3 regions of the Lentzea sp. NPDC051838 genome follow, and region 2 is predicted to be linked to each of the others. Evidence: riboswitches for the same ligand, from Rfam matches in the RefSeq annotation. Region 2 holds a riboswitch; each other region holds the start of a gene.
The links. Region 2 has a riboswitch for S-adenosylmethionine ahead of AB0M24_RS41445 (methionine ABC transporter ATP-binding protein). Riboswitches for the same ligand answer to the same signal wherever they lie in the genome.

Region 1 (7,995 bases), on a different contig from region 2:
ACACGCCTCGTGCGTGGGCCGAGATGAACAACGCGATCCAGCGCTATGCGTTGGAGAACAACAGGTTGAAGATCCCGATCATCTACGGCGCGGACGGCGTGCACGGGCACAACAACGTCATCTCCGCGACGATGTTCCCGCACCAGATCGGGCTCGGCGCCACGTGGGACCCGGCGCTGTCGGAGCAGATCGGTGTGTCGGCGTCGAAGGCGTTGCGTGCGACGGGTGTGTTCTGGAACTTCGCGCCCGTGTCGGACATCGCGCGCGACACGCGTTGGGGGCGCTACTACGAGACCTACGGCGAGGACTCGTTCCTCTCCGGGCAGATGGCCGCGGCGAACGTGCGCGGGCAACAGTCCGAGGTGGACGACACCGCGCAGTTGACCGCTACTGCCAAGCACTTCGCGGGCTACTCGGCGCCGGAGAACGGGCACGACCGCGCGGCGGCGCAGATTCCGATCCGTCAGCTGCAGGACGTGGTGCTGCCGTCGTTCCAGGCGCAGTTCGACGCGGGCGTGCGCACGGTAATGATCAACTCCGGGTCGTTGAACGGCGTGCCGGTGCACGCGTCGAAGTACATGCTGCAGAAGCAGCTGCGGGAACGCATGGGCTTCAAGGGCGTCGCGGTCTCGGACTGGCAGGACATGAAGTACCTGGTGGATCGCCACAAGGTCGCGCCGGACTACAAGACGGCGATCGCGATGAGCGTCAACGCCGGTGTGGACATGGCGATGGAGCCGTCGAACGCGGCCGAGTTCACGTCGCTGCTGCTGGCGAACGTGCGCGACGGCTCGGTGTCGCGCGGTCGGATCGACCAGGCGGTGCGCCGGGTCCTCCGCCTCAAGTTCGACCTGGGGCTGTTCGAGAAGCCTTATGTCGATCCGGCGAAGGCCGACGGCAACGTGGTGAACGCTGACCGCGATCTGGCGCGTAAGGCCGCTGCTGAAGGCACTGTGCTGCTGAAGAACGACGGTGTGCTGCCGCTGTCCTCTGCCGCGAAGAAGATCGTCGTGACCGGTGAGACCGCCGACGACGTGCGTCGCCAGCTCGGCGGGTGGACCGTCGAGTGGCAGGGCGTGCCGGACGACTCGCCGTTGCCGCCGACCGCGACCGTGCTGACCGGTATCCGTGAGGCCGCGCCTGGTGCGTCCGTGGTGCACGCTGCCACTCCTGCTGTTGCGGTGTCCGAGGCTGCCGGTGCGGACGCGGTCGTCGTCGTCCTGGGCGAGAAGCCCGGTGCGGAGGGACCTGCCGACACGGAGAACCCGGTGCTGACGGCGGACCAGCAGGCGTGGGTCGACTCGGTGCAGGCGACCGGCAAGCCCGTGGTCGTGGTGCTGCTGACCGCTCGCCCGCAGGTGCTCGGCGGCGCTGCCGACGCGAACGCGCTGGTCGCGGGCTGGTTGCCGGGCAGCGAGGGTGGCCGCGGTATCGCCGACGTGCTGTTCGGCGCGGTGAACCCGAGCGGCAAGCTGACGGTGTCGTGGCCTCGTGCGCTGGGTGACCCGACGCTGACCTACGACCAGCTGCCAGGGGCGAACACCTCGGCCTCGGCGAAGTACGACGCGCTGTACCCGTTCGGGCACGGGCTCTCGTACACCACCTTCGCGACCTCGGGCACGTCCGTGGCGGTGGATCGTTCGAAGGGCGTGGTGAAGTTCACGGTGGCGAACACCGGTGGGCGGGCAGGCACGGTCGTGGTGCCGGTCTACGTCCGTCAGCCGGCCTCGCCCGTGCTGACGCCGGACGCCCGCCTGGTGGGCTGGTCGCGCGTCGAACTCGCTGCGGGACAGTCGAAGCAGGTCGAGGTGTCGTTCCAGCTCTCGCAGCTCGCGCTGACCGTGGGCGACGTGGACGGCGACGGCCGGCGTGAGGTCGCGCGCGGTGGGTACGAGGCCGTGGTGGGCGCGGAGAAGGCCGCGTTCACGGTGCGCTGAGCTGGCCTGATATCCTTCGTCGTCGTGAACGCGCGGCACTCCGCCGTGGAGGAGAGCCGGTCTCTGATCGGTGCCGACCAAGCGCGTCACGAACTCCGGTTTCGACAAGAAGGGTGATGTCGCATGGCGAACATCAAGTCCCAGCTCAAGCGGATCAAGACCAACGAGAAGGCTCGCCTTCGCAACAAGTCGGTCAAGTCGTCCCTGAAGACGGCCATCCGCAAGTTCCGCGAGGCTGCCGAGGCCGGTGACAAGGCGAAGGCCCTGGAGCTGCTGCAGGACGCGTCCCGCAAGCTCGACAAGGCCGCCACCAAGGGCGTCATCCACGCCAACCAGGCCGCCAACAAGAAGTCGGCGATGGCACTGCGCGCGAACGCGCTCTGAGCCTGAGCTTCCGAAAAGGGCCCGCTCTCCGTTGAGCGGGCCCTTTTCGCTGTTCTGATGGCTTCGGTGGCTGGGCGCGTGCCAGCGTCTCTTCATGAAGCTGCCCTTCCTCGGTGACACTCTCGCGTACATGCGCAGCCCGGTGGACTGGGCGCGCGACCGCTACGACCGGTTCGGCCCGGTGTCATCCGTGCCGATGTTCGGGGTGCGGATGACCATGGCTCTGGGGCCGGACGCCACTGAGGAAGTGCTGCTCAACCGGGACAAGGCCTACTCGAACGGCGGCGGTTGGGAGAGATTCATCGGGCCGTTCTTCCACCGCGGGCTCCTGCTGCTCGACTTCGACGAGCACCTGCACCACCGCCGGATCATGCAGCAGGCGTTCCTGCCCGCCCGGCTGTCCGCCTATCGCGCGCGGATGGAGCCGGCTCTGGCCCGCGAACTGGAGTCGTGGCCTGTCTCTGCCGGGTTCCAGGTGTACCCGGCGGTGCGCGAGATGATCTTCAACCTGACGTCCGAGGTGCTCACCGGCTCGGGGCTCGGCGCTGAGGCGGACGAGGTGAACCGGCTGTTCGAGGCGTGTCTGCGCGCGTCGACGGGGATCGTGCGGTTCCCCGTGCCCGGACTGGCCTGGTCACGCGGGCTGGCGGCCCGCCGGCGGCTGGAGACGATCTTCGGGGTGTGGGTGGCCGAGCGGCGTTCTTCGGACGGACCCGCGGACAACCTGCTCAGCATGCTGTGCGCGGCATCTTCTGATGAGGGTGACCGGTTCACCGCTGAGGACGTGGTCAACCACATGATCCTGTTGCTGCTGGCCGCGCGGGACACGTCGACCATCGCACTGTCGACGATCATGTACTACCTGGCGCTGCACCCGTCGTGGCAGGACCGGTGCCGCTCCGACAGCGCCGCGGTGGAGCTGGTGCGCAAGGAGGCGCTGCGGCTCGCGCCTCCGTTGCCGCACCTGGTCCGGCGCACGGTGCGGCCGACTCAGGTGCTGGGGCATCCGATCGCCGCGGGCACGTACGTCCAGACCATCCCGCAGTTCAACCACCACATGCACGAGCTGTGGACAGATCCTTTCGCGTTCGACCCGTTGCGGTTCAGCGAGGAACGCGCCGAGGACAAGGTGCACCGGTACGCGTGGATCCCGTTCGGCGGCGGTGTGCACAAGTGCATCGGGATGCACTTCGCGGGCATGGTCGTTGACGCCGTGATGCGCCAGGTGCTCGACCGCTTCGAGTGGTCCGTTGAGGACGGCTACGAGATCCCGTGGAATCGGCGCGGTCTGCCCTTTCCGGCGGATGGACTGCCCGTGCGGTTGACCAGTAGGCATAAGAGCCATGGAATCGCTCCCGCGCATTGACTTCGTCGAGCTGCACGACCTCGACCGCACGCCGCCGGTGTTGCGCACGCTGCACACCGAGTCCATCGCGTTCATCTACAAGCTGACGGACGCCGCACGGGAGTACTCGGTGCCGCTGTCTCTTGCGCTGCGGCTCGGTGCCTCGCATCGGATCGTCGACCTCTGCGCGGGCTCGGGCGGGCCGGTGCCGTTGATCCAGCGGCGGCTCCACCGCGAAGGCGTGCACACCCACGTGACACTGACCGATCTCGTGCCCAATGTGCCCGCGTTCCAACGGGTTCAGGCCGCGAACGCCGACGTGCTGGACGACTGTTGCTCGGTCGACTACGAGTCGTCGTCCGTCGACGCCACGGACTGCTCTCTCGAGGGGACGCGGACGATCTACGGCGCCTTCCACCACTTCCCGCCGGCTTTGGCGACGCGGATGCTGCAGAACGCCGTCGACACCCGGCAGCCGATGGTCGTCGTCGACACCAAGCGGTCGTTCGTCTACCCGCTGCTGTTCCCGTTCTTCACGACGCTGATGGTGCTGATCTCCGCGCCGTTCCAGCGCAACCCACTCCCCCGCTACCTGCTGCGGCTGGTGCTGACCTACCTCGTGCCGGTGCTGCCGTTCATGATGTTCTTCGACAGCGTCGTGTCGTTCCTGCGCATGTACGGACGCGCGGAACTGCAGCGAATGGTCGACGGCCTGGCCAACACCGACACGTTCACCTGGAAGATCGGCGTCGTCCCGGGCTTCACGGGAGCCCAGTACCTGATCGGGATCCCCAAGGTTTGATCAACGGCGGCCGTGGCTGGCAACGATCTTGAGCACCGCACGTTCGAGCGCGTAGTCGGCGTCGGCCGCCACACCCTTCACGTCGGCGTTGAGCCCCGCGACCACCTGCATCGCGTCGGCGAGCCCGGACTGGTCCCAGCCGCGAGCCTGCGCCTGCGCCTTCTTGATCTTCCACGGCGGCATGCCGAGCGGCCCGGCCAGGCTGAACGGATCGGCCCGCCCCACCGCCGACACGCGCGCGACCGTGCGCACCGCATCCGCCAACGCGTCCGCGACCAGCACGTGCGGCACCCCGAGCTGCATGGCCCAGCGCAACGCCTCCATCGCCCCCGCCCGATCACCGGTCACGGCCTTCTCGGCGACCGCGAACCCGGTCACCTCGGCCTTGCCCTGGTGGTAGCGCCGGATCTCGTCGACCGTCACCTTGCCGTCGGTGTCGGACACGAGCTGCGACGCCGCCGCAGCGAGCTCGCGCAGGTTCGTGCCCACGGCGTCGATGAGCGTGGCGACACCCTCGGGATCGATCTTGCCGCCAGCCTGCCGCACCTCGTTGCGCACGAACGCCTCCCGCTCAGCGGGCTTGGTGATCTTGGCGCACTCGGTGACCGCGGCACCGGCCTTCTTCAGTTGTCCCGGCAGGTCCTTGGCCGCCTTGCTGCGACCACCGCCCGTGTGCACGACGACGAGCGTGACCCCGTCCGCGGGCGCCTTGACGTAGGAGAGCACCGTGTCGGCGATCTCCTTTCCGATGTCCTGCGCGTTCTGCAGGACGATCACTCGCCCCTCCGCGAACAGCGACGGACTCACCAGCTCAGCCAGCTCGGGAGGCGTGAGTTCAGTCACCTGCACACGGGTCAGATCGGCCGTCGAATCGACCTTCCGTGCAGCTTCGAGAGCCGCCCGAACAGCACGTTCGACCAGCAACTCCTCCTCGCCGACGACGAGGTGCAGTGACTCCGGTGCGCTCACGCTCCGCATCCTCCCACGTCCCGGATCGTGGACGTCTGTGGCTGAGCAACGGACTGGTGCCGTAGCTTGGTAGCCACAACTGAACACCTTCATCCAGAGGGGCAGAGGGAACGGCCCGACGAAGCCCCGGCAACCGGCGTCAGCGCAGTGCATCAGCGCGCGCAGACGATCACGGTGCCAATTCCGACCCGTTCGATTTCGCGGGAAAGATGAGGAGATACCTCGCGATGACTGCTGTCACTGTGCCCACGAGCACGAAGTTCGACCTCGGCCCGGCCCGCGCACTGCTGTGCCGGGAATGTGGCAATGAAACCCCTCTCGCTCCTGAGTACGCCTGTCTGGAGTGTTTCGGGCCGCTGGAAGTGGCCTACGACTTCGGCAAGATCCGGCGCGAGGACATCGAAGCCGGCCCCAGGTCGATCTGGCGCTACCGCGGCCTTCTCCCCGTTCCGTCCACTGTGGAACAGCACCCGAACACCGACCCCGGCGGCACCCGCCTGGTCGAGGCCCACAACCTCGCCAAGGCCCTGGGCGTCCGCAAGGTCTGGGTGAAGGACGACACCGGCAACCCCACCCACTCCTTCAAGGACCGCGTGGTCGGCGTCGCTCTCGCCGCGGCCCGCGAGCTCGGCTTCAAGGTCCTGGCCTGCCCGTCCACCGGCAACCTGGCCAACGCCGTGGCCGCGGCCGCAGCCCGCGCGGGCTGGCAGTCGGTCGTTCTCGTTCCCTCCAATCTCGAGCGCGCCAAGATCCTGATGAGCGCCGTCTACGAAGGCGCCCTGATCGCCGTCGACGGCAACTACGACGACGTCAACCGCCTCGCCCAGGAACTCGCCGCGGAGCACGAGGACTGGGCGTTCGTGAACGTCAACGTCCGCCCGTACTACGCGGAGGGCTCGAAGACCCTCGGCTACGAGGTCGCCGAACAGCTCGGCTGGCGCCTGCCCGACCAGATCGTCGTGCCCATCGCCTCCGGCTCGCAGCTCACCAAGGTCGACAAGGCCTTCCGCGAGCTCGGCCAGCTCGACCTGGTCGAAGCCACCCCGTACCGCGTCTTCGGCGCCCAGGCCACCGGCTGCAGCCCGGTGTCCGCCGCGTACAAGGAAGGCCACGACGTCATCCGCCCGGTCCGCCCGGACACCATCGCCCGCTCACTGGCGATCGGAGCCCCGGCCGACGGCCCCTACGTGCTCGACGCGGTCCGCCGCACCAACGGCGCCATCGAGGACGTGACCGACGAAGAGGTCGTCGAGGGCATCAAGCTCCTCGCCCGCACCGAGGGCATCTTCGCCGAGACCGCCGGCGGCGTGACCGTGGCGACGGCGAAGAAGCTGATCGAGGCCGGCAAGCTCGACCCGGACGCCGAGACCGTGCTGCTCATCACCGGCGACGGCCTGAAGACCCTCGACGCGCTCGGCGACACGATCGGGCCGCGCGCGACGGTGCCGCCGTCGGCCGAGGCCGTCATCAAGGCACTGGCCTAGTCACCTCCTTTCGTTCTGGCCGGTCCGGGGACGCTCCACGCGTCCCCGGACCGCGTTGTCTCGTCGCGCTGAGAGCGAGTTGGCCGGCTGCACGGTTGATCTCGAGATCAGATGGCTCTCTTGGCGCCGGCAAGTACCACCAACTCTTGATCGCCCTGGAGACAGGCCGCTGCCACGACATGTCCGGTGAGGCGGTCATCGCGATCGCACGTTTCGGTTTGCCGGTCGTCTCGTCGGGCTGAGAGCGCCCACCTGGCAGAAGGTCGCCAGTTGCCGCGATCGTTGTCTCAGAGGGAAATCGCCTCCGACTGCAGCCAGCCCGTGCGCGGGAACCGTTGCAGGTCAGCCACCACGTGCGGCCCGACCGGCTCCACGCTCGCCCGCCAGGCCACGACCTGTTGCGGCCACGGGGCTTCCGCCTTCAGCACGTTGTAGTGGTAGTCGTGCCAGTCGTGCGGCGCGATCCGCAGGCCGTCGTCGAACACGTGCTGGGCGACGAGTTCGTACGCCTCCTCCGGCTTGGCGACCTTGGTGGGCAGCAGCACGTGCGTGGTCGTCGCCCGGTAGGTGAGGGCGCGCGTGCCGTCTTCGAGCGTTTCGCAGATGTAGTAACCGAAATCGGGTTTGAGCTCGTCGTGCGGCCAGGGCGTGGGCGTGTAGTTCGTCTGCCACAGCGCCCACGCGAGTCCTGGCGAGCCACCGGGAACCGGGTAGCGCGCGTTGTAGAGCCTGATCCAGGTCATGTCCTTCTCCTTCTCACTGTTCGGTTTCCCGGCAGCACGGCCAGGTCGCCGTCTTCGTCCGTGCGCAACACCGCGGCACCACCCGCGCGCAGCAGGTCGAGCACGTGTCGGCTGGGGTGGCCGTAGCGGTTGCCCGCGCCGACGCTCACCAGCGCGATTCGGGGTTGCGTGGCCTTGAGGAACGTGGGCAACGAGTACCGCGAGCCGTGGTGCGGCACCTTCAGCACGTCCGCCCTCAGGTCGCGCTCCCCCAGCAGGGCCGACTGGCCCGCCAGTTCGACGTCACCGGTGAGCAGCACGCGGCCTGCTCGCGTGATCGCTCTGAGCACGA
Region 2 (7,995 bases):
GTCTACGCGGCGGTGGCCGTGCACCCGACGCGCACCTCTTCGTTCGGTGAGGTCGAGAAGGCCGAACTGGAGCGGTTGGCTGGTTTCGATCGCGTCGTGGCGATCGGCGAGACGGGTCTCGACTACTACTGGGACTACTCGCCGCCGGCCGCCCAGCACGAGGCTTTCCGTTGGCACATTGACCTTTCCAAGCGCGTCGGGAAGCCGTTGATGATCCACGACCGCGATGCCCACGAGGACATCCTGAAGGTTCTCGACTCCGAGGGTGCACCGTCCACTGTGGTGTTCCACTGCTTCTCCGGCGACGCGGACTTCGCCCGGCGGTGCGTCGACGCGGGGTACGTGCTGTCGTTCGCGGGCCCGGTGACGTTCAAGAACGCCCGCGCGCTGCGGGAAGCGGCTCAGTTGGTGCCGCAAGATCAGCTTCTGGTGGAGACGGACGCGCCGTTCCTGACGCCGCATCCGTACCGTGGCCGTCCAAACGAACCCTATTGTGTGAATTACACAGTTCGGGATTTGGCCACGCTCCGTGACGAAGATCTTTCTGAACTCTGCGCCGCAGTCACCCGTAATGCTCAACGAGTGTTCGGACTTGGCTACTGAGATGCGATGTAAGACGAACGGAGCAAAGGGTTCCTACCCCCATGGGGTGACTGAGGTCACAACATTGGCGGGGGTGTTTGCGCAACGTCCGCGACCCCGTTACTGTCCCGTGACCGTGCCACCTGAGCCGACCTTGTCGGTTCGGAGCACGCCCGCAGTCGGGGCGGGACCGAAGCCAGAAGCGCGAAGAAGCGAGACCACGTAGGAGGAGTTGCCGGGAACCTTCGAGCTCAACCCTCGAATGATCTTTGCAGCGCCAACTGTGCGGTGGCCTCCAAGCTTCCGCAATGGAGGTATCGACCCTGTGTCTGGAAGCGACAGAACTGCCGCTCCGTACGACTTCAACGAGGACACCGACTGGTTCACGCCGGTCGGGAACACCGCAGTCGGTGTCGTTGACCCCCACCCGAGCTTTCCCGCCGGTGCGCTGAGCATCTCGCCCGCGGACGTGCTCGAGGTGCTGGGCCCGGACGCCGACGAGCTCCTCGCCACGGCGAACGTCGACGTCGACGAGCTGATCCGTCTCATCAACGCCGAGACGACGATCATGCCGCCCCTCGTCCTCCCGTCGGAGGAAGAGGAGAAGAAGGACCCGCAGGTCCTCGTCCAGACCGTCACGAACTGGAAGCGCCGCTTCCTCAAGGGCGCGGTCGCCGCGATCCTCGTTTCGATCTCCGGTGGCGGCGTGACCGCCATGGCGATGGACAAGTCCCTCACGGTCGACGTGGACGGTGCACAGCAGACCGTCCACTCCTACGAGGGCACCGTCGGCGAGGTCCTGGCCGAGGAAGGCATCGTCGTCGGCGAGCACGACGCGCTGTCGCCTTCGCTGAACACGCCGATCTCCGACGGCGGCAAGATCACCCTCGACCGCGGCCGCCTCGTGAAGATGAGCATCGACGGCCAGGCCAAGGAGGACTGGGTCCGCTCGGTCACCGTCGAGGAAGCCGCCAAGCAGATGGGCGTCCCCGTCGAGGGCGCCTGGTTCTCGGCACCTTCCTCGCAGGACGTGCCGCTCGAGGGCATGAACGTCGAGGTCAAGACCCGCAAGAACATCAAGCTCTTCGACGGCGCGAACCCGGTCCGCGAAGTCCAGACCACCGCCGTCACGGTCGACGAGCTGCTGAAGAACGAGAACCTCTCGCTCGGCCCCGAGGACGCGGTCGCCTCCGGCACCGACGTGAAGCTGGCCACCGGCGCCGAGGTCTACATCTCCCGCACCGGCGTCACGGTCATCAACGTGAACGAGCCGGTCGCCCCGCCGGTCGAGAAGACCAACGACCCGAACATGAACGCGGGCGAGCAGAAGGTCACCGACCCGGGCGAGGCCGGCGAGCAGATCGCCACCTACCGCGTGACGGTCAAGAACGGCAAGGAGATCAGCCGCGAGAAGATCGGCGGCAAGGTCACCAAGGAGCCGAAGCCCAAGAAGGTCACCGTAGGCACCAAGCCGCTGCCCGACGGCGCGGTCTGGGACCGCCTCGCCGGCTGCGAGGCAGGCGGCCGCTGGGACATCAACACGGGCAACGGCTACTACGGCGGCCTCCAGTTCTCGGCCAGCACCTGGGCCTCGAACGGCGGCACCGTCTACGCCCAGCTCCCGCACCAGGCGACCCGCGAGCAGCAGATCGCCATCGCCACCAAGCTCCGCGACCGCGCGGGCGGCACCTACGGCGCGTGGCCGGGCTGCCGCGCCAAGCTGGGCCTGCCGTAACCGGCACTCCCACTCGCACTGCTCGATGAGGCCGCTCCTGGTTCGCCAGGGGCGGCCTTCGTCGTGTCTGGGGTCAAGCACCCGCCAATGCAACGCCAGAGGGCGCGGTGGCGGGTGCTGGCCTGTCGTTGTCGGCCAAGCCCGGTTTCGGTCCAGACCACGAGCTGAACCCAGCCCACCCTCGAACTACGGTCAACCCAGAGCCTCCACGACCCACGCGCGGATCGCGTGAGTCGTGTCCCGAGGGGAGATCCAGCCACCTGGTGACGCCACAGCCGGAGGGCGGGACATGCGTGCGGCACCCGCCCTCCGGCCCAAGCCCACCGCTCCCAACCTCACCTGCGAGAATGCTCAAGTGAGCCTGCTGGGACCCTCCGAAGTGCGAAAACTGGCCGAAGAGCTGGGCATCCGTCCCACCAAGAAACTGGGCCAGAACTTCGTGCACGACCCCAACACGGTCCGCAAGATCGTCGCCGCGGCCGACCTCACCGAGGACGACGTCGTCCTGGAAGTGGGCCCGGGCCTGGGCTCCCTCACGCTGGCCCTGCTCCCCAACGCCAAGCAGGTCGTAGCCGTGGAGATCGACCCACCGCTCGCGCAACGGCTGCCGCGGACGGCGCAGGAGATGGACCCGGAGAACGCGGCCAAGCTGCACGTGGTCCTCAAAGACGCCATGAAGGTCACCCAGGACGATCTCCCGGTCCAGCCGACCGCGATCGTCGCGAACCTCCCGTACAACGTCGCGGTTCCGGTGGTGCTGCACCTCCTCCACGAGCTCCCGACGCTCGACAAGGGTCTGGTCATGGTCCAGGCCGAGGTGGCGGACAGGATGGCCGCGAAGCCGGGCAGCAAGATCTACGGCGTCCCCAGCGTGAAGCTCGCCTGGTACGCCGACGCGAAGAAGGCGGGCCCGGTCGGCAGGAACGTCTTCTGGCCCGCTCCCAACGTGGACAGCGGCCTGGTCTGGTTCCACCGCCACGAAAAGCCACTCTCCACAGTGGACAAGACCCGTCTCTTCCAGATCGTCGACGCGGCCTTCGCGCAGCGCCGGAAGACGTTGAGGGCAGCCCTCAAGGGATGGGCCACGACCAACCAGGTCAACGTCGACGAGCTGCTCGAGAAGGCCGGCATCGACCCGCAGGCCAGGGGCGAGCAGCTGAGCGTGATCGACTTCATCCGGATCGCGGAGGTCTAGGCCGGGGATCCTTCGGCCAACAGTGTGATCTGTCGAACGAATCCGAATCTGGCTTGCGCAACCGAACGTGCGTCCGGTTGACTGCTACTTGCCATCCGGAGCGACTGAGAGACCTGGCTCTACGACGTCGCAGCAACCACCCGCTGGATGCGGGCAGGTGCTAACGCCAGGACCGATGGAGGATCACATGGGTACCACGCGAATGCTCACGCGCCGGCGAGTCGTCGACCAGTGCCGCCGCACCGCTTCTGCATGTCGTCGCCACCTCGTCTAAGGCGCCTTTTCACAGTCCTTTGACGCGCACTCGCACGAAGAGTGGCGCACACACCTGAGCAGAAACTTCGACCGCGCACAGCCCAAGAGGCGTGTGTGCCGTCGCGCGCAGCCGTGGAGCAGAAGTGATCACTGTCGAAAACCTCACCAAGTCCTTCCAGGGTGTCAACGCCCTCAACGGCGTGACCCTCGACGTCGAGGCGGGCACCGTGCTCGGCGTGGTCGGCCCGAGCGGGGCCGGCAAGTCGACGCTCGCCCGGTGCGTCGCGCTGCTGGAGCGGCCCGACTCGGGTGCGATCCGCGTCGACGGCACGGACATCACCAGCCTCGACGGATCGGCTCTGAGGGCCGCCCGCAGGCAGATCGGCGTTGTGCCGCAGGGAGATTCGCTGCTCAGGCAGCGCACCGCGGCGGGTAACATCGCCCTCCCGCTCGAGAGCGCCGGCGTTCCCGGACCGCAGCGCCGCACCCGTGTGGGCGAGCTGCTGGACCTCGTCGGCCTGACCGACAAGGCCGCCTCCTACCCCGACCAGCTGTCCGGCGGGCAGCGTCAGCGCATCGCCGTGGCGCGCGCACTCGCCGCGAACCCGTCCGTGCTGCTCGCCGACGAGCCCACGTCCGCCCTGGACCCGGAGACCACCGGTTCCGTGCTGACCGTGCTCGACCGTGCGCGCGCTGAGCTGGGTGTGACCGTGCTCGTCGTCACGCACGACATGGGTGTGGTCCGGAAGATCTGCGATGACGTCGCCGTGCTGGAGCAGGGCCGCGTCGTCGAGCACGGCAAGGTCCTCAGCCTGGTCAGCGACGCCGGCAGCCGCACGAGCAGCGCGTTGCTGCCCGCCGTCGACCTCAACCCGATCAACGAGAACGCCTACGACCGCGTCGCGGACGTCGTGCTCGTCGGGTTCGCCGCGGTCGGCGCGCTGCTGCCCGAGGTGTCGCACCGGTTCGGCGTCGAGCTGAACATCGTCGGTGGCGGCCTCACGCGGCTGGGCGAGACGCCGGTCGCGCGGTTCCGCCTCGGCCTGAACGGCGAGCGGTCCGACTCCGCGCTGGAGTGGATCGGCGAGGCCGGCGGCGCTGTGCAGAGGTCCCTGAAGGGGCCGCAGGGAGTAGCTGCGTGAAGTCTGCAACACCCTGGCCCGACGTCGTGAACTACCTCGTCGAGGCCACCGGGGAGACGCTGTACATGGTCGGCGTCTCCACCGTGATCGCCACAGCTTTCGGAATTCCGGTCGGGGTTTGGCTGCAGCTCACCGCCAAGGGCGGGCTGCGGCCGAACGCCGCGGTGCACCGCGTTCTCGGCTTCATCACCGACCTGGGTCGCTCGATGCCGTTCATCGTGCTGCTCGTCGCGCTCACGTCGGTCACCCGCCTGCTCGTCGGCGGATCCATCGGCAGTACAGCGGTCATCGTGCCGTTGGCGGTCGGCGCGATCCCCTTCGTCGGGCGGCTCGTCCAGAACATCCTGTCCGAGGTGCACGTGACCGTGGTCGAGGCCGCGGTCACGACCGGTGCCTCGACGCTCCGGATCGTGCGCAGTGTGCTGATCCGCGAGTCGCTGCCCGCGCTGATCAACGCCATCGGCGTCACCGTGATCGCCCTGATCGGGTACTCCGCGATGGCGGGCGTGATCGGCGGCGGTGGCCTCGGCGACCTGGCCATCCGCGAGGGCTACCAGCGCTTCAACGACCGGATCCTGTGGAGCACCGTGGCGTGGCTCGCCGTGCTCACGACGGTGATCCAGCTCGGCTTCACCCGTGCCGCCCGTGCGTCCGACCGGCGCCGGCACGCCTCCGTCTGAACCACTCGTAATTTCTCAAAAGGAACGTAATGCGTATTCGTGCTGCCCTGATCGCGGTTGCTTTGACCAGTTTGACCGCTCTGTCCGCTTGCTCGTCCGGCAGCGCGTCCTCTTCGGACACGTTGAAGGTCGGCGTCTCGCCCGTCCCGCACGCGCAGATCCTCAAGTACGTGGCCGACAACCTCGCCGCGCAGAAGGGTCTGAAGATCGAGGTCGTCGAGTTCACCGACTACGTGCAGCCGAACACCGCGCTGGTCGACGGCTCGCTGGACGCCAACTACTTCCAGACCGTCCCGTACCTGGCGACGTTCACCAAGGAGACCGGCGCCAAGGTCGAGTGGGTCGCGCCCGTCCACGTCGAGCCGCTGGGCCTCTACTCCAAGAAGGCCAAGAAGCTCGACGAGATCCCGTCCGGCGCCAAGATCGCGGTGGCCAACGACGCCACCAACGAGGCGCGCGGCCTGAAGCTGCTGGAGGCGAACGGCCTGATCAAGCTCAAGGCCGTGGACCAGCCGACCGTGCGCGACGTGGCGGAGAACCCCAAGAACCTGCAGTTCGTGCCGCTGGAGGCCGCTCAGCTGCCCCGTTCGCTGGAGGACACCGACGCGTCGGTGATCAACGGCAACTACGCGATCGACGCGGGCCTCAAGCCGGCCACCGACTCGCTCGCGCTGGAGAAGGCCGAGGGCAACCCGAACGCCAACGGTCTGGTCACCAGGACTGAGCGCAAGGACGACAAGCGCATCCGCGACCTGGCGGAGCTGCTCGGGTCGCAGCAGGTCAAGGACTACATCAAGCAGACCTACAACGGCTCGGTGATCCCGGTTTGAGAGCGGCCGTGACCGAGGGCTCCGGAACGCCCGTAGGCTGACATGGTGCTCGCAGTCGTTCCACCCCCGGTCACGGTCCGCGTCCCGGCCAAGGTCAACCTGCACCTGGCCGTCGGTGACGTGCGCCCGGACGGCTACCACGACCTGGTGACCATCTTCCAGGCGCTCTCGCTGGTCGACGAGGTCACCGTCGCGGTGGCCGACGAACCCGGCGTCGAGTGCCACGGCGAGGGCGCCGACCAGGTGCCCACGGGTGCCTCGAACCTCGCGTGGCGCGCGGTTCGCCTGCTGGCGGCGCACGCCGGCAAGGATCCGGACGACCCCAAGGTGCGCGTCGTCATCCGCAAGGCCATCCCGGTCGCGGGCGGCATGGCGGGTGGCAGTGCGGACGCGGCGGCGACTCTGGTCGGCCTGTCGTCGTTGTGGCGGCTGGAGATCAGTCGCGACGAGCTGGCCGAGCTGGCCGGAAAGCTCGGCGCCGACGTGCCTTTCGCCTTGTACGGCGGTACGGCGCTCGGTACCGGCCGCGGCGAGCGGATCGTGCCGGTGCTGGGCCGTCACCAGTTCCACTGGGTGCTGGCGTTCGACCGTCGTGGACTGTCCACTCCGGACGTGTTCGACGAGCTGGATCGCCTGCGCGCTGAGGGAGATCCGCCGCGCGTCGGCCCGGTCGAGGCCGTGCTGGAGGGACTGTCCTCAGGCGACCCGCGCCAGCTCGCGCTGCTGCTGGGCAACGACCTGCAGGCCGCGGCCGTGTCGTTGAGGCCGAACCTGCGCCGCACGTTGCGGGCAGGTGTCGACGCGGGTGCGCTGGCCGGCATCGTGTCCGGTTCTGGCCCGACGACGGCGTTCCTGTGCGAGGACGGCGACACGGCCGTCCGCGTGGCCGCCGAGCTGGCCGGTGCCGGTGTGTGCCGGACGGTTCGGGTGGCGCACGGGCCGGTGCCGGGTGCGCGCGTGATCACCACCGAGGAGCCGAAGCCCATTCCGCCAGAGGTGCACGCGTAACACGCTCAGCGGAACTCGTGCACGACCTCGATCGGACCGACGATGTGCGCGTTGAACTCGTCGAGCTCTTCGGCCGGCACCCACAACTCCAGGATGGTGCTGCCGCCGGCCTGCTGGACCGGATAACGCTGAAGGAACTCCGACTCGACCTGGAAACGGGTGACGTAGCCGACTCCGTGGTGCGGCACGTTCCATTCCTGGGCGATCTTGATCGCGTACTCCTCGTTCAGCACGGGGTAGAAGATCGGCTGCTCGGGGAGGCGGGGTGGCCAAGCCTGCCAGTCGGACTGCCGGAGGAGTTCCAGCTCCTCCGGGCCGGTCGGCCGCCACAGCACCGTGGTCCGCGTGGCCTCGTCCTTGATCACCGTGCACTCCCTCAGGTCGATCGTTCCGCTCGTCTCGGAGCCTAGTGAGCAGGGAGTTTGGCCCTGGTAGGTAGCCTCTCGGAGGGCATTTCTTCTGAAGTCGTGAGGTTTTGATGGCCAACCTGGTCAACCTGGAGTCCGTGTCGAAGTCGTTCGGCGTCCGGCCGCTGCTCGACGGCGTGTCGCTCGGCGTCAACGAGGGC
Region 3 (7,995 bases), on a different contig from region 2:
GGGCCACTCGATGACGCCGACGCCGTACGCGCTCGGGATCGCCGAGGAGGTGCGCCGGCTGGTGCGGGAGGCGAACGCCGTGCTGTCGCCGAGCCGTGAGCTGGACCTCTCCGCCCTGGACCGCACGTTCACCGTGCAGTGCCACGACGCGCTGGCCTCGTCCGTCATCCCGTCGCTGGTGGGCCGGATCGCGGAGCAGGCACCGGGTGTGCGGCTGCGGGTGCTGGCCGAGCACTCCGGCGACACCGACGACCTGCGGCACCGCGTCGACCTGGAGCTCGGCGGCGGCACCCCGGATCTGCCGGAGTTCCGCTCCGAGACCCTCGGCACCGATCCGCTCGCCGTGGTCATGCGGTCCGGTCACCCGTGCGGCGAACTGGATCTGCGCGCCTACGCGGCCTACCCGCACGTACTGGTCTCCCGACGTGGTCGGCTGACCGCGCCGATCGACGACGTGTTGGCGGCGGAAGGGTTGCAGCGCAAGGTGATCGCGACCGTGGCGACGGTGCACACCGCCCTGCAGATCGCGGCGGCGAGCGACGCGCTCGTGACCACCACGACGATCCTCTGCCGGCCGTTGATCGAGGCGTTCGGGCTGGTCACCCGGCCGCTGCCGGTCGAGTCACCGGAGGCGGCGATCAACTGCAACTGGCACCAGCGCTACGACTCGGACCTCGCCCACGCATGGCTGCGCGACCAGGTGCGGGCGACTCTCACGGAAGTGCTAGCGCGATGACGCCGGGAAAACGCGGGTTCTCGGCCTCGTCGAGCATCGCGGCCGCCACGGTTTCGCGGCTGACCTTCGCACCGAGGTCGAACGGCGGCCCGGCGTCCAGCCCGACCGTGCGGCGGTCTGGGCTTTCGCGTTCATCGCTGAGCACCCCCGCGTGGAAGACGGTGCCCCCGGCGGCGAGGACGGCGTTGTCGGCCGCGATCTTGTCCGGAATCCGGTCGCCCAGGAACTTCCAGAGGACAGCGGCGCCCTCGCCCGCGGCCTCTGCCGACCCGCCCGTTCCATAGGCGCCGAGCCAGATGATCCGGCGCGGCCCGGCGGCGACGACCGCCTTGGCGCCGTCGAGGAGGACGCCCGCGCGGTCCGTGCCGAGGCCGGACAGCACGACGGAGTCCACGTCGAGGGAAATGCTCGAAGGGTCGCTCACATCACCGGCGACCTTGCGCAGGTTCGGGTGGTCCAGGCCGATTTTCCGCGGGTCGCGGGCGATCGCGGTGACGGTGTGGCCACGCTCCAGAGCCTGGCGGGTGAGGGCGAGACCGGTCCGGCCGGAAGCCGCGAGAATTGTCAGGTGCATGCCGAAAACGCTATTGAGCACACCGATTAACATCAAGTGCAATGTCATCAACCGGTGATTTACCCAGACGCAATCAGCCTTCTTCGCGCAGCTTTTCCAGCGATTCGGCGAGATCAGCCGGGTATTCCGACGTGTAGGTGACCCACTGGCCGTCGGCCGGGTGGTGGAAGCCGAGCTGCCGCGCGTGCAGCCACTGCCGGGTCACGCCGAGCCGCTTGGCCAGCGTCGGGTCCGCCCCGTACGTCAGGTCGCCGACACACGGGTGGTGCAGCGCCGAGAAGTGCACGCGAATCTGGTGCGTGCGCCCGGTTTCCAGGTGCACCTCGACGAACGACGCCGCCCGGAACGCCTCGATCACCTCGTAGTGCGTGATCGACGGCTTGCCGGAGTTCATCACCGCGAACTTGTAGTCGTGCTTCGGGTGCCGGTCGATCGGGGCGTCGATGGTGCCCTTGATCGGGTCCGGGTGCCCCTGCACGATCGCGTGGTAGACCTTGTCGACGGTCCGCTCTTTGAAGGCGTGCTTCAAAGCCGAATAGGCGGACTCGGACTTGGCGACGACCATGACGCCCGTGGTGCCGACGTCGAGCCGGTGCACGACACCCTGGCGTTCGGCGGCACCGGACGTGGCGATGCGGTGGCCGGCGGCGGCGAGCCCGCCCACGACGGTCGGCCCGGTCCACCCTGGTGACGGGTGCACGGCGACGCCCACCGGCTTGTCGACCACGATGATGTCGTCGTCCTCGTGGATCACGACCAGGCCCTCGACCGGGATCGCCTGCACGGTGACCGGCTGCGGCGGAGCGGGCAGCGTGATCTCCAGCATCGCACCGGCCGTCAGCCGGTCGGACTTGCCCACGACCCTGCCGTCGATCAGCACGTCGTCGGCGTCGGCGATCGACGCGATCGCGGTGCGGGACAGACCCAGCAGCTTCGCGAGGCCCGCGTCGACACGCATGCCGTCCAGCCCGTCCGGAATGGGCAGCGTTCGGTAACCGCTCACGCGTCGACCTTCTTCTCTTCTTTGTGAACCGTCCCGTCGTAGTCGTGCTGCAGAAGCGCCAGCACCACGATCGTCGCGCCACCGCAGACGATCGCCATGTCGGCGACGTTGAACACCGGCCACACTCGGCCGAACGGGTCGAACAGCGACAGGAAGTCCACCACGTGGCCGCGCATCGGCCCAGGCTGCCGGAACAGCCGGTCGGCCAGGTTGCCGAGGGCCCCGCCCAGCACCAGCCCGAGCCCGACGGCCCACGGCTGGGAGCGGAGGTTGCGCGAGATCCAGAGGATGAACCCGGCGACGCCCAGCGCGATGAGCGCCAGGATCCACGTCATGCCCTCGGCCATGCCGAACGCGGCGCCGGGGTTGCGGACGAACGTCAGGTAGAGCACGCCGCCGAACAGCTTGATCGGGTCGGCACCCTCGAGGAACGCCACGGACAGGACTTTGGTGAGGACGTCCAGCGCCAGCACGACGGCGGCCAGCACCGCGAGGATCTTGATCCGCGGCTCGGGCAGCGAACCGCTGATCGCGAACTCCGGCTCGATGACGTCGTCGGAGGACACGACCCGCTCGGCGGCGGGCTTCTCCTCCTCGGCCGGCAGCTCCGCGACCACGGCCACGGCCTCGGTTTTGGTGTCCGCGCCGGCGTCGTCGGCTTCGTCGTCGGCGAGATCGACCCCGACGAACTCGTTGGACTTGCGATCCGCGACCGGCTTCGGCTCGCTGACCTGCTCTTCCGCAGGCTTCTCAGCGACCTCGTCGGCGGCCTTGGACTCGTCACTCACCAGGTCATTGTCCACTACCGGAACTACGCGAGGAACGGCGGCAGGGTTCGGCTGTCGTCCTCGGGCACCCAGCGGCCGTCGCGCTGCGTGTAGGTCCACTTCGGACCCTCGGTGACGAGAGTGCGCAGCGCGGCCACCAGGCGGTCGACGTGCTCGGCGGTCGTACCCAGGCCGATCGAGGCACGCACGGCGCGCTCCTCGTGCGATCCGGCCTGCTTGACGAGCCGCCCGACGATCACGTGGGCGCAGAACGCTCCGTCACGGACGCCGATGCCGTACTCGCAGGACAGCGCCGCCGCGAGGAAGCCCGCGTCGAAGCCGGAGATCGTGAAGCTCACGACGCCCACCTTGTCGGCGTCGGTCAGGATCGACAGCTCGCGGAAGCCAGGGATCGAGCGCAGCCCGTCCTGCAGGCGCGTCAGCAGCTCCTGCTCGTGCGCGACCGTCTGCTCCCAGTGCCGCGACAGGATCTCGCAGGCCGACGCCAGCGCGTGCACGCCGACGACGTTCGGGCTGCCGGCCTCGTGCCGCTCCGGCACCGCGGACCAGGCCACGCCGAGCCGGTCGCCGTGGTCGGTCACCTTGGCCGTCGCACCGCCGCCCACCAGGTACGGCTGAGCCTGCTGCAGCCAGTCCGCGCGACCCACCAGGACGCCGGCACCGAACGGCGCGTAGATCTTGTGGCCGGAGAACGCGATGTAGTCGACGCCCAGCTCACGGACGTTGATCGGGCGGTGCGGGGCGAGCTGCGCGGCGTCGAGCGCGATGCGCGCGCCGTGCCTGCGGGCGACCTTCGCGAGCTCCGCGACCGGCCACAGCTCCCCCGTGACGTTGGACGCCCCGGTGACGATCACGAGCCTCGGGCCGACCGGGGCGGCGGCAAGAGCCCGGTCCAGCGCGACAACAGCAGCGCCGGACGACGACGGGGCGGGAATGCGCTGAACGTTCGGGCCACGCCACGGCAGCAGAGCGGCGTGGTGCTCGCTGTCGAACAGCACGACGGCGGTGTTGCGAGGAACGCTGCGCGCCAACAGGTTCAGCGAATCCGTGGTGTTGCGGGTGAAGACGACGGTGTCGGACGAGTGGGCGCCGACGAACTTGCGGATGCGGTCCCGCGCCTGCTCGTAGACGCGAGTGGAGACCTGGGAGGCGAACCCGGCGCCGCGGTGCACGCTGGCGTACCAGGGCAGCAGCTCGTCGACGGCGTCGCGCACCTCCTGCAGACAGGGCGCAGAGGCCGCGTGATCGAGGTTCGCATACGTCACGCGCTCTCCGGTGACGAGAGGAACGCGCAGGTCAGCGCCGACGACAGCGGGAACCGAGGTAACAGTCTGAGGGGTGATCGCGAGCGTCATCGAACTGCCTCCGAGGCCAGGGGCCCCGTTCTGCGAAGGCCCGCGCTTGACCGGCGCCCCACGCGCCGGACCAGGTCCTCACCAAGGGCACCCCACCGCGGTTGGAGGGTTGCCGGCCAGCAAGCTTGGGCTTGACGCTGGCTCTCATGACCTGCCGATGACGTTAGCGGAGCCTCGCGGCGGAAGTCGACCACCGATCACATGCTGAGAAGCCTCGGAGACCGAGCTAGTCGCCTGTCTCGCCCTTCCACCGTGCGTAGCGACCGGCCCGGTCCACGGCACGTATGCGCCGCTCAGCGGCATCGCGCGCCTCTTCGGTGGTCACGATGAGCAACTGGTCGTCGACCTGCAGCCGAGTCGTCGGCTGTGGCGTGAAACTCTTCCCCGACCGCACCACGAGGCTCACCGTGGCGCCGCTCGGCAGCCGCAGCTCGGTCATGTAGACGCCGTGCAGCTTCGACCCGCGCTGGATGTGCACCTGCAGCAGCTCGGCGCCCAGCTCGTCCAACGGCGAGGAGTCGACCTGCACCTCCTGCGCCTCGTGCAGGTTCACCAGCCCGAGCCGCCGCGCGAGGAACGGCAACGTCGAACCCTGCACCGCCGTCAGCACGATGACCAGCACGAACACCGCGTCGACCAGGTCGCGCGCACCCTCGACGCCCTGGATCAACGGAATCAGCGCGAACACGATCGGCACGGCACCGCGCAGCCCCGACCAGGAGAGGAACGCCTGCTCCCGCCACGGCACCTTGAACGGCAGCGAGGCGAGCACGACCGACAGCGGCCGTGCCACGAACGTCAGCACCACGCCCGCGATCAGCGCGGGAACCAGCGCGTCGAGCAGCCGCGACGGCGAGGCGTACAGGCCGAGTAAGACGAAGAGCCCGATCTGGGCGAGCCATCCCAGCCCCTCGGCGAACGAGAGGGTGTCGGCGCGGTGCGGCAGGCGGGCGTTACCGAGGGCGAGCGCGGCGACGTAGACGGCGAGGAAGCCGGACGCGTGCACCAGATCGCCTGCGGTGTAAGCGATCACGCACACGGCGACGGTGGCGAGTGGGTACAAGCCGGTGGCGGGAAGCGCCGCGCGTCTCAGTGCCGCCGCACCGAAAACGCCGAGCAGCACGCCGATGAGCGCGCCCGCCGCGAGTTCGTAGAGCACCAGCAACGGCGCGGTCCACGAGATCTTGTCCGCCGACGCCAGCAGCACCACGGCGATGTAGACCGGCGCGTCGTTGAGGCCTGATTCCAGTTCGAGCGCGCCCGTGAGCCGCGCCCCCACTCCCAGCGACCGCAGCACGCTGAACACGGCCGCCGCGTCCGTGGACGACAGCACCGCGCCCCACAGCAGCGCCATCCGCCAGTCGAGACCGAGCAGGAAGTGCAACGCCGTGCCGGTGACCGCGACGCTCACCGCGACGGCCACTGTGGACAGTGCCACGCCTAACCACAGCGACGTCTTCACGGCGTGCCAACGGGTCGTGAGCCCGCCCTCGGTCAGGATCAGCACCAGGGCCGCGATGCCGAGAGACTGCGTCAGGTCGGCGTCGTCGAACTTGATGCCGAACACCGACTCGCCGAGGAGCACTCCGATGCCCAGGTACAGCAACAGCGAGGGCAGGCCGAGCCGGATCGACACCCGCACCGCGATCACGGAGATCAGCAGTACGGCTGCGCCGATGCCCAGCACGACCGTGATGTCACCCACCTGGACCATTCTGGTTGATCACCACCGAATTGGACGAATCAGACGCGTTAACAACACCCGCCGTTCGCCCCTACTGGGCTCATGCGCGGTGGAGCATGTTGATCAGTGGCTCAATCCCTACCCTGCACGGAGTTGAACCATGAGGATCCTCATCGCGCTGGCGGCCGCCTTGATGGTGACCGGAACCACAGCGGCGCAAGCGGCGGCACCTGCCGTCCTGGCAGCACCGAACATCAACGTCGCGAACGTCCAGGCGCACCTGAACCAGTTCCAGACGATCGCGAACAACAACGGCGGCAACCGCGCCCACGGTCGTCCCGGCTTCAAGGCCTCGATCGACTGGGTGAAGAGCAAGCTCGACGCGGCGGGCTTCGCCACGCGCGTGCAGTCGTTCACCTACGGCGGTGCCACCGGCTACAACCTGATCGCCGACTACCCCGGCGGCGACGCCAACAACGTCGTCATGCTGGGCGGCCACCTCGACAGCGTCACCAGGGGCCCCGGCATCAACGACAACGGCAGCGGCTCCGCCTCGATCCTGGAGGTCGCCCTCCAGGTGAAAGCAACCGGTTTCAAGCCGACCAAGCACCTGCGGTTCGGCTGGTGGGGCGCGGAGGAGCTCGGCCTCATCGGTTCGAAGGCCTACGTGAAGTCCCTGTCCAGCACCGAGAAGTCGAAGATCAAGGCGTACCTGAACTTCGACATGACCGGCTCGCCGAACCCCGGCTACTTCGTCTACAACGGCCGTGAAGCCGGGTCGTCCCCCGGCTCGGTCGAACTGCAGCAGCGCCTGGAGGCGGCCTTCACGGCGATCAACGTCAAGACCGAGCTGACCAACGTCGACGGACGCTCCGACCACGCGGCGTTCTCGAGCGCGGGTATCGCGACCTCGGGCACGTACGCCGGCGGCGACGAGCGGAAGACCGCGGCGCAGGTGGCGAAGTGGGGCGGCACGGCCGGTCAGTACATGGACCGCTGCTACCACCAGGCCTGCGACACCACGTCGAACATCAACGCCACGGCTCTCGACCGCCACGCGGACGTGATGGCCATCGCGTTGTGGGGCCTGGCCGCCTAGAACCTGGTCAGCACCTGCACGGCCTCGTCGAGCACCGGTTCGACGAGGTCGGGCAGGGTCACGTACATCTGCGCCTGGCCGAGGTAGAGGCTGAACGCGATCAACGCGCGCTTCTTCGCGTGCTCGTGGTCGAACCCGAGCTGCTCGAACAGCTCGGTCAGGTAGCCGAGCCTTCTCTCCGTGACGCGCTTGAGAACCGGCGCGATCACCTCGTTCTCGGCGCCTGCCTGCAACGCCATCTCCACCGAGCCCTTGCGGTGCCGGTCGAGCACCGTCGCGAACAACGTCCTGAGCTTGTCCTGCGGCGTGCGTTCCGACTCGACCAGCTCGATGACCCTCTCGGTGTGCTCCCGTTCCCACCGCTCGACCGTCGCCCTCAGCAGCGCGTCGCGGTTCGGGAAGTGGTGGTAGACGCTCCCCTTCGTCGCTCCCGCCCTGGCCGCGAGCGGTTCGACGGCGACCGCGTTGAGCCCGCCTTCCGCCAACGCTCTCAGCGCTATCTCAGTCCAGTCGTCACGGGTGCGGCGCATTTCCGTACGCTAGCGTATGGTTCGCCAACATACGGTGCCGTATGGAAGGAGTGTGTCGTGGTTCGCAACGTGCACGAACGAGAGTTACCGGTCCCAGCTGGGCCGTTCGTCGATCGGATCCAGGAGCTGTGGCCGGTCGCGGGCTGGCCGGCCATGAAGTTCGACCGGCCGTTGGGTGTCGGCGCGGACGGCGGGCACGGCCCGATCCGCTACCGGTGCTCGGCCT

Region 1: it holds a riboswitch for S-adenosylmethionine, as region 2 does, so the genes downstream of both, thrC (threonine synthase) here and AB0M24_RS41445 (methionine ABC transporter ATP-binding protein) in region 2, are expected to answer to the same signal.
Region 3: it holds a riboswitch for S-adenosylmethionine, as region 2 does, so the genes downstream of both, AB0M24_RS35295 (aminotransferase class V-fold PLP-dependent enzyme) here and AB0M24_RS41445 (methionine ABC transporter ATP-binding protein) in region 2, are expected to answer to the same signal.

What each region holds. Positions count from the first base shown of each region.
Region 1 covers NZ_JBFAYI010000046.1:5,767-13,761, forward strand. The annotation lists gene AB0M24_RS44800 (glycoside hydrolase family 3 N-terminal domain-containing protein) at 1-1,937, shown strand, start outside; gene rpsT (30S ribosomal protein S20) at 2,061-2,321, shown strand; gene AB0M24_RS44810 (cytochrome P450) at 2,416-3,687, shown strand; gene AB0M24_RS44815 (class I SAM-dependent methyltransferase) at 3,665-4,468, shown strand; gene holA (DNA polymerase III subunit delta) at 4,469-5,446, opposite strand; SAM riboswitch class I at 5,524-5,653, shown strand; gene thrC (threonine synthase) at 5,665-6,921, shown strand; gene AB0M24_RS44830 (hypothetical protein) at 7,209-7,664, opposite strand; gene AB0M24_RS44835 (ComEC/Rec2 family competence protein) at 7,661-7,995, opposite strand, start outside.
Region 2 covers NZ_JBFAYI010000035.1:74,531-82,525, forward strand. The annotation lists gene AB0M24_RS41430 (TatD family hydrolase) at 1-603, shown strand, start outside; gene AB0M24_RS41435 (transglycosylase family protein) at 908-2,317, shown strand; gene rsmA (16S rRNA (adenine(1518)-N(6)/adenine(1519)-N(6))-dimethyltransferase RsmA) at 2,679-3,512, shown strand; SAM riboswitch class I at 3,601-3,694, shown strand; gene AB0M24_RS41445 (methionine ABC transporter ATP-binding protein) at 3,911-4,909, shown strand; gene AB0M24_RS41450 (methionine ABC transporter permease) at 4,906-5,589, shown strand; gene AB0M24_RS41455 (MetQ/NlpA family ABC transporter substrate-binding protein) at 5,619-6,419, shown strand; gene AB0M24_RS41460 (4-(cytidine 5'-diphospho)-2-C-methyl-D-erythritol kinase) at 6,462-7,427, shown strand; gene AB0M24_RS41465 (hypothetical protein) at 7,433-7,792, opposite strand; gene AB0M24_RS41470 (ABC-F family ATP-binding cassette domain-containing protein) at 7,906-7,995, shown strand, end outside.
Region 3 covers NZ_JBFAYI010000024.1:12,598-20,592, reverse strand. The annotation lists gene AB0M24_RS35315 (LysR family transcriptional regulator) at 1-736, shown strand, start outside; gene AB0M24_RS35310 (NAD(P)H-binding protein) at 714-1,310, opposite strand; gene AB0M24_RS35305 (RluA family pseudouridine synthase) at 1,384-2,268, opposite strand; gene lspA (signal peptidase II) at 2,310-3,101, opposite strand; gene AB0M24_RS35295 (aminotransferase class V-fold PLP-dependent enzyme) at 3,125-4,456, opposite strand; SAM riboswitch class IV at 4,494-4,608, opposite strand; gene AB0M24_RS35290 (potassium/proton antiporter) at 4,683-6,161, opposite strand; gene AB0M24_RS35285 (M28 family metallopeptidase) at 6,301-7,239, shown strand; gene AB0M24_RS35280 (TetR/AcrR family transcriptional regulator) at 7,236-7,769, opposite strand; gene AB0M24_RS35275 (SRPBCC family protein) at 7,827-7,995, shown strand, end outside.